Regions from separate parts of the Paenibacillus sp. NPDC056933 genome, predicted to be linked through region 2. Evidence: riboswitches for the same ligand, from Rfam matches in the RefSeq annotation. Region 2 holds a riboswitch; the other holds the start of a gene.
What was found. A riboswitch is a leader RNA that binds a small molecule or an ion and turns the genes downstream of it on or off. The one in region 2 is predicted to bind glycine.
Positions count from the first base shown of each region.

Region 1: linked by a shared signal. The riboswitch ahead of gcvT (glycine cleavage system aminomethyltransferase GcvT) and the one ahead of sdaAB (L-serine ammonia-lyase, iron-sulfur-dependent subunit beta) in region 2 are both predicted to bind glycine.

Region 1 is NZ_JBHUQN010000001.1:3,033,270-3,037,270, forward strand. Features, by position in the region: gene gcvT (glycine cleavage system aminomethyltransferase GcvT) at 1-1,124, opposite strand, end outside; glycine riboswitch at 1,323-1,423, opposite strand; glycine riboswitch at 1,427-1,549, opposite strand; gene gcvH (glycine cleavage system protein GcvH) at 1,896-2,285, shown strand; gene ACFTRD_RS13465 (PTS mannitol transporter subunit IIBC) at 2,802-4,001, shown strand, end outside.
Region 2 is NZ_JBHUQN010000004.1:169,497-173,497, forward strand. Features, by position in the region: gene pstA (phosphate ABC transporter permease PstA) at 1-567, shown strand, start outside; gene pstB (phosphate ABC transporter ATP-binding protein PstB) at 580-1,335, shown strand; glycine riboswitch at 1,815-1,937, shown strand; glycine riboswitch at 1,942-2,069, shown strand; gene sdaAB (L-serine ammonia-lyase, iron-sulfur-dependent subunit beta) at 2,181-2,870, shown strand; gene sdaAA (L-serine ammonia-lyase, iron-sulfur-dependent, subunit alpha) at 2,860-3,798, shown strand.

The DNA of each region.
Region 1 (4,001 bases), on a different contig from region 2:
GCTCCTTGAGTAGGTGTCTTTGGTGCACGTGTCCGTTTATGAAAAGGGGTCTTCACAACCTCGGCTTTCAATTTCTTGCCTCGGATCTCAATCTCCAGCGGGGTACCCAGTGCAGCATATTTGCTGTCAATCAAGGCCAGCCCCAGATTGCGTTTTAGCGTAGGCGATTGGGTGCCTGTAGTCACTTCACCAATCTGTGCGCCTTCGGCGTAAATCGGATAATGGGGGCGTGGAATGCCGCGTTCCAGTACTTCGATACCGACCAGCTTGCGGGCAGGCCCGTCATTTTTTTGTCGCAATAAGGCTTCATGTCCGATAAAAGGTCCGGCATTCAGCTTCACAAACATGCCCACACCAGCCTCCAGCGGCGAGATGGTTGCAGACAATTCCTGCCCATACAGGGGAAGCTTGGCTTCAAAGCGCAGCGTATCCCGGGCACCCAGTCCTGCCGGGACAAGTCCATGACCTTCTCCCGCCTGCATCAATCCATTCCAGACGGCAGCGGCCTGTTCGGCAGGAACATAGAGCTCAAAGCCGTCTTCACCGGTATATCCGGTGCGGGATAACAGCAATGTAACCCCACATACCTCCGCATTCGGCACAAAACGGAAGGGCTCTATCGAAGACACATCGGTATCTGTCACCGTTCCGAGAATGTCCACTGCCAGCGGACCTTGCAGAGCAAGGAGCGCCGTCTGATTCGAATCATTGGTCATTGTTACGCCTGGCATCATGTGCTGTTGCAGCCATGCCCAGTCCTTATCGATGTTGGATGCGTTGACCACTAGCATATAATGCTGGTCTTGCAGTTTATAGATCAGCAGATCATCGACCACGCCGCCATCCGGATAACACATTAACGTGTATTGGGCTTGACCGGGAACGAGTGTTGTTACATCATTGGTGGTCATGTGCTGTAGAAAAGCTTCCGCGTGTTCACCTTGGACAGTGAATTCACCCATGTGGGATACATCAAACAGTCCGGCACGTTCTCGCACCGCTTCATGTTCTTTCTGAATTCCGCTGAATTGTACCGGGAGCTCCCAGCCGCCAAAATCAATGCATCGTACGCCTTCATATTGCTGATAGAGTGGAAAGAGTGGGGTTCTAAGCAAATCGGACATCCAATCACCTCGTCATGGGCCGTCAACCGGCCGAGTGTATAACCGTGGAGCAATGAATCTGGCATCAACTTTTATTATAAAAGTAAGGTAAAGACGCTATAGGCAGCGCCGCTCTATAACCTGTTTTCGTTTTTTTTGGGAAAAAGGAAAAGGACAGGCCAAAGAATCGGCATGCCAGAAGCACGCTGTATTCTTAGGCTCTGTCCTTGGTACCTGAGAGTTACCCCGCCGCATGATGCAGCAGGTTTCCCCTTGGGTGATCGTAACGCCCATACAGGGCGAATAGATGCTCTCCAGAGTTGCGTCCCGTAAAAGTCCTTTTGCCTGAGAGATTCACCTCCGCTTGTCGGTGGTTTACTCCTTCGGCGTTACCGCATGTACACCCTGATTCGGGTGTCAAGGGTAATCTCTCCCTTTACATTCATCCGCGGGCATTGCATAGACCAATAAACACATTTACTACTCTCATTAAAGCCTGAATCGACTATTGATGTCAAGAACGATATCATAGAAATTAATAAAAAATCCGAATGATATTTTCAATTTATTTTATAACGTTCGTCTATTTATAAAGAGTGCGCTTACTTTTCTAATATTCACCATTATATGTAGGGAGTGTTCATTTGAGTTACAGGCATATAAGAAAGAAAATCAAATAATTTGTGAGGTATCTTGACATTTGATTGGGAAATATCATACGCTATGTTCTGGGAAAAAGGTTAAGGTCAAAGAAGCGCATGCACTCATTAATGAAAAGCGAGGCGGATATCGATGAGCGAATTGAAAAGTGATTTCCTGTACAGTGAAGAGCACGAATGGGTGCAGACCGTAGGGGAGGATACCGTACGTATTGGCATTACCGAATTCGCGCAGCATCAGCTGGGTGACATTGTGTTTGTTGAATTGCCTGACCTTGAATCGGATGTAAAGGCGGAAGACAGCATTGGAACGATTGAATCCGTCAAAACCGTTTCGGATTTGTTTTCTCCTGTAAGTGGAACCATTGTGGCTGTAAATGACGCATTGCAGGATTCCCCGGAGCTGGTTAATAACTCTCCATATGAGGAAGGCTGGATGATTGAGATCCGTGTTGAGGGCGATCTGACAGCAGCACTGTCCACATTGATGAATGCGGACGCATATCGTAAACACACGGAATAATATTATTTTACATTATTTTACGAATTCCAGGGTGAAGAGCTAAGCTAGAGCTTGATACGAACGCCCGTTTAACGTGAAAAGAGTAATCCATTGAAATATATGCAGTTAGTGATACTGATGATTTTGACCATAGTTTAGGCGCAATTGCTTCATCTGAAACAGGATGAGCAGCTGCGCCTTTTTTCTGTTATTCGCGCAGCATGCATGTGGCATATATTTACATTTTATACGTCATTAAAATGGGGTTCTTCGTGGGAATGATACGTGAAAGGGAATATGACAGAGTCATTTCAGTTAAAAGGTTAAATAAATCGGACAATCCTTCAAATTTAAATCTTGTCATCAACGTTCATGACGGAAGTAGGTTTTCATTTCGTTGTAGAAGATACCGTTTTCATTTACGATATGTTTGTGAAATGAAGATTTATTTCAGATTTATACCTTGTTCGTCTGGATCATCACCATTGTCAAAAATTCAGTGGAATGAAGGTTTAATATGTTGAGGAGGTTTTCGATATGAGTTCAGTGGACGCAAAATCCGAAAAAAGCGGAGGAATACGGGTCGGCGTTCAGAAGTTTGGACGTTTCCTGAGCGGTATGGTTATGCCGAACATGGGTGCATTTATCGCCTGGGGTCTGATTACGGCATTGTTCATTCCAAAAGGATGGTTCCCTAACGCAGATTTTGCATTGCTGGTTGATCCAATGATCAAATATTTGCTGCCTTTGTTGATCGGTTACACAGGCGGTACCATGGTACACGGCCAACGTGGTGGTGTAGTCGGTGCGATTATGACCATCGGGGTGATTGTCGGCAGTGACATTCCGATGTTTCTTGGTGCCATGATTGCAGGACCATTGGGAGCCTGGGTCATTAAGAAATTTGACAAGGCTGTCGAGGGCAAAATCAAATCTGGATTTGAGATGCTGGTTAACAACTTCTCCGCTGGTATTATTGGTGGGATTTTGGCCCTTCTGGCCCTTAAAGGCATCGGTCCTTTCGTTGAAGCGATTAGCAAGGTGTTATCGGCCGGGGTAGAAACTTTGATGAATGCCGGTCTTCTCCCGCTGGTCAATCTGATCATTGAGCCAGGAAAAGTATTATTCCTGAACAATGCCATCAACCATGGGATTTTGACACCGATTGGTACAGATCAAGCAAGAGAACTGGGTCAATCCGTTTTATTCATGCTTGAATCCAATCCAGGACCTGGACTCGGCATTTTGCTGGCCTACTGCTTCTTTGGTCGGGGATCAGCTAAATCTTCCGCTCCAGGTGCTGTAATTATCCATTTCTTTGGCGGGATTCACGAGATTTATTTTCCTTACATTCTGATGAGACCGATACTGATTCTGGCTGCGATGGCTGGTGGTGTAGCAGGTACATTGACCTTCATGCTGACAGGAGCTGGCTTGGTTTCAGCACCGTCACCGGGAAGTATTATTGCCTACTCGTTGTTAACACCTAAGGGTGGATATTTTGGCATGCTGGCAGGGGTAGCTGTAGCAGCAATTATCTCCTTCCTTGTGGCATCCGTACTGCTCAAAACAGGTAAACAGAAAGACGACGAAGATCTGGATAGTGCTTCTAACCGTATGAAGGATATGAAAAACCAGGGCAAAACGGGTAACCTCACCGTTGATAAAGACAATCGGGAAGCTGACCGTGCAGCCGATATTGCTTCTTCGGCAGTAAAAACGGATATCAATAAAATT
Region 2 (4,001 bases):
TCTTCCTTCCCGTCCATCGTTATTGGTTTGTTCGGACTTTTGCTGATCGTTAATACATTTGGTCTAGGCTTCTCCCTGTTATCGGGTGCCATGGCGCTTGCCATATTTAACCTTCCACTGATGGTGCGAACAACGGAGCAGGCGTTCCGAGCCGTACCGAAAGAGCAGAAGGAAGCGGGTCTTGCACTCGGATTGTCCAAATGGAAGATTATCACTTCCATTCTGTTGCCTGTGGCTTTGCCCAGCTTAATTACAGGTACGATTCTGGCATCGGGCCGGATCTTCGGTGAGGCAGCAGCCCTGATGTTCACGGCGGGTATGAGTAGTCCTCCGCTCGACTTCACGGATTGGAATCCAACCAGCCCAAGATCACCGATCAATCCACTGCGTCCGGCAGAGACACTGGCCGTGCACATCTGGAAAGTGAACAGTGAAGGCATTGGCCCGGATTCCAAAGAGATAGCAGCTGGCGCTTCAGCCGTGCTTGTACTTCTCGTCCTGGCGTTCAATCTGAGTGCACGCTGGATCGGTCGGGTGGTTTACCGCCGCATGACAGCTTCGAAATAAGGAGGAACCAACATGGCCATACCTTTCGGTACGGAACAGTTAAGCATATATTATGGGCATTTTCAGGCAGTGAAGCAGATTAGCCTGACGTTTCCCGAAGCGAGTGTGACGGCGCTCATCGGGCCTTCCGGCTGTGGGAAATCCACATTCCTGCGGTCGCTCAACCGGATGAACGACGAGATTGCCGGTTCCCGCACGGAGGGACATATCTGGATGGATGGCAATGATCTGAATGAACCCGGCACAGATGTAATCAAGCTGCGCCAGAAGATTGGCATGGTGTGGCAGAAGCCTAACCCTTTCCACAAGTCCATCTACAACAATATCGCGTTTGGCCCCCGCTACCGCGGTATCAAGAGTAAGAAGGCACTGGATGAGATTGTGGAAAAAAGCTTGCGCCGCGCTGCGCTCTGGGATGAGGTCAAGGACAGACTGAATGAGTCAGCCCTGGCCCTCTCGGGCGGACAGCAGCAGCGTCTCTGCATCGCCCGTGCATTGTCAGTTGAGCCGCAAATTTTGCTGCTCGACGAACCGGCATCTGCGCTTGACCCGGTATCCACGGGCAAGGTTGAGGAGCTGATCTCGGAGCTCAAGAAGGAGCTGCGGATCGTGATCGTTACCCATAACATGCAGCAGGCGGCACGCATCTCGGATTATACGGCCTATTTTTACCTGGGAAATATGATTGAGCACGGGGATACGGAGCATATTTTTACCAACCCGGACAACCGTCTGACGCAGGAATATATTATGGGACGTTTCGGTTAATCGAATTGAATTGGATGGAGTACAGTATAGAGCTATAAATAGAGAAGTAAGCGTAACACCCGGGCGATATAGTTCGGGGGTTATGCTTTTTTGTATGATCCTTCATATGGAATAGTTTCCCATAATAAAAACAATCATACTACGATATTCGTACGTACCACTCTAATTTGATACAAAGAAGGCGATGAATACCCGAACCGTTCTGTCGATCGTAACATAAATAGTACTAACCACAGATATGGCTCATAGAAAATAAAATAATGTATGCGCTTTCGTAATGAAAAGCATTAACACATTCATGTGATGAAAGTTTACAATTTGTTGATTTTTCTGTGTGTAAAATGGAAATAAGCGAATGTTAACAAATAAATCGTTAAGTTTGTTGACACTGATCTTCCGGTCGATTAATCTTAATGAGAAAGTAGTCAAAACTTCAATTATCATTCTGATCCAAGATCAGAATGGTTCCATACAGCGGATGATAGCGAGCGGGAGAGACCTGGGCAGGCTGAGTTATGGCTGGCATTCAGGCACCGAAGGAGCAAGCTGCTGCGCACCCGGCGCAGCAGTTAATCTCTCAGGTAAATGTACCATCGTTGGACGCAACTCTGGAGAGTGCGCGAAATGCGCCACCCAAGGGGTATATGATCAAGCGGCAAGGTGTAACCTGTGAAATACAGGGAAGGCATCTAACGTGCTTCTTATCATGAAACTCTCAGGTATCGAGGACAGAGAGAGGGCTCATAGCCTTCTTCTGTCCTTTTTTGATGTCATCATTCAGTAATAAAGGAACATTATGGGCGTAGGTCTGGATGAAAATGACGATTATAAATGGAGGGTTTGCGATGCGTTTTAAAGACGTTTTTTCAATTATTGGCCCGTCGATGACAGGGCCATCAAGTTCACATACGGCTGGAGCGGCACGATTGGGACGAATTGCCCGTCAGTGGCTGGGATGCACGCCAGAACGGGCCCGGCTTACTCTGTACGGCTCGTTTGCCGATACGTATCAGGGGCACGGCACGGATCTCGCGTTGATCGGTGGTCTGCTTGATTATGTCACCGACGATCCGCGTATCCCGGATGCAGAGCAATATGCTGAGGAAGCGGGCATGGAGGTTGAGTTTTTCACAAGCGGTCTGCCGGCTCCCCATCCGAATACGGTCAAGATTGAATTGTGGCATGGGGAGCGCAAATGTTCTTTAATCGGTGCATCCATTGGTGGTGGCAGTGTATCGGTTCATGCCTTGAATGATTTCCGGGTACAGATCAGCGGAGAGTTTCCGACGCTTGTTCTGCGTCATTCAGACAAAGCCGGGGTTCTCGCTTCGGTAACGTCCACAATCAGCTCGTCAGGTGTGAACATCGGGTATATGCAAGTTGATCGGAAAGCCAGGGATGGTGAAGCCTTGACTGCGATGGAGATGGATGGTGTGCCAAATCCCGAGATGTTGAATCGTCTGCGATCGCTGGACCATGTCCTTGAAATTCGCGTCATCGATTTGAAGAGAGGAGTGGAGCCGGATGCGGTTTAAACATCTACATGAACTGAATACCATTTGTACAGCGGAGTCCAAAACCATTGCCGAACTGATGATCGAAGAGCAGGTTCAGGAAACCAATACTCCGAGAGCCGATGTTGTGCGGCAGATGTCGGATTACTATCAGGTGATGAAGGAAGCTGTGCACAAGGGGCTGACTGAAGATACGACATCACGCAGCGGTCTGACAGGCGGAGACGGCAAAAAAATGGCCGAATATATTCGCCAAGGCGAGACTTGCTCTGGAGATGCTTCTGCATTAGCTATGGCGTATGCCTTATGTGTATCGGAAGTGAATGCCTCCATGGGCCGGATCGTAGCGACACCGACAGCGGGCTCCTGCGGCATTATTCCAGGTGTGTTTATCAGCTCCCAGGAGCGTTTTGGCTGGAGTGACGAGCATTTGGTAAACGGTCTGTTCTGTGCAGGTGCGATTGGATATGTTATTGCCAACAACTCGTTTATTTCCGGGGCTGAAGGCGGCTGTCAGGCGGAAGTAGGTTCAGCAATCGGCATGGCTGCGGGTGCCATGGTTGAACTACGAGGAGGTACACCAGAGCAGGTTGTCCATGCGGTAGGTCTCGCGTTAAAAAATACACTGGGCCTCATCTGTGATCCGGTTGCGGGCCTCGTGGAGATCCCGTGTATCGTCCGTAACGGACTCGGTGCGGTAACCGCGCTGGCTGCGGCCGATATGGCACTGGCCGGGGTGCGCAGCGCCATTCCGTCAGACGAAGTTATAGATGTCATGCTGGAAGTGGGCAGTGCGATGCCAAGCAGGCACCGTGAAACGGCTCAAGGCGGGCTCGCTCAAACGCCAACTGGACGGAAAATGATGGAAAAGCTGGCCAAACCGAAGGCGAAGCGTGCAGAACCTGAGTCTGAGTCTCCTGGTGAAAATGAACCAGAAGCTAAGGCATAATCTCCTTAGCCTGAAATCAATTTTGATGCCTGGAGCCCTTTAATATAAAAAAATAATATGCTTCATCATGATACGTAAAGCCGATACGAATGCTTCCTAGAGAAGAATTGTATCGGCTTTTTTGCTGTTTAAACAGAGAGCAAATAAAATAGAGTTGACGTTTATATATCGAATTGTTATATTGATAATTGTCATATATCGAT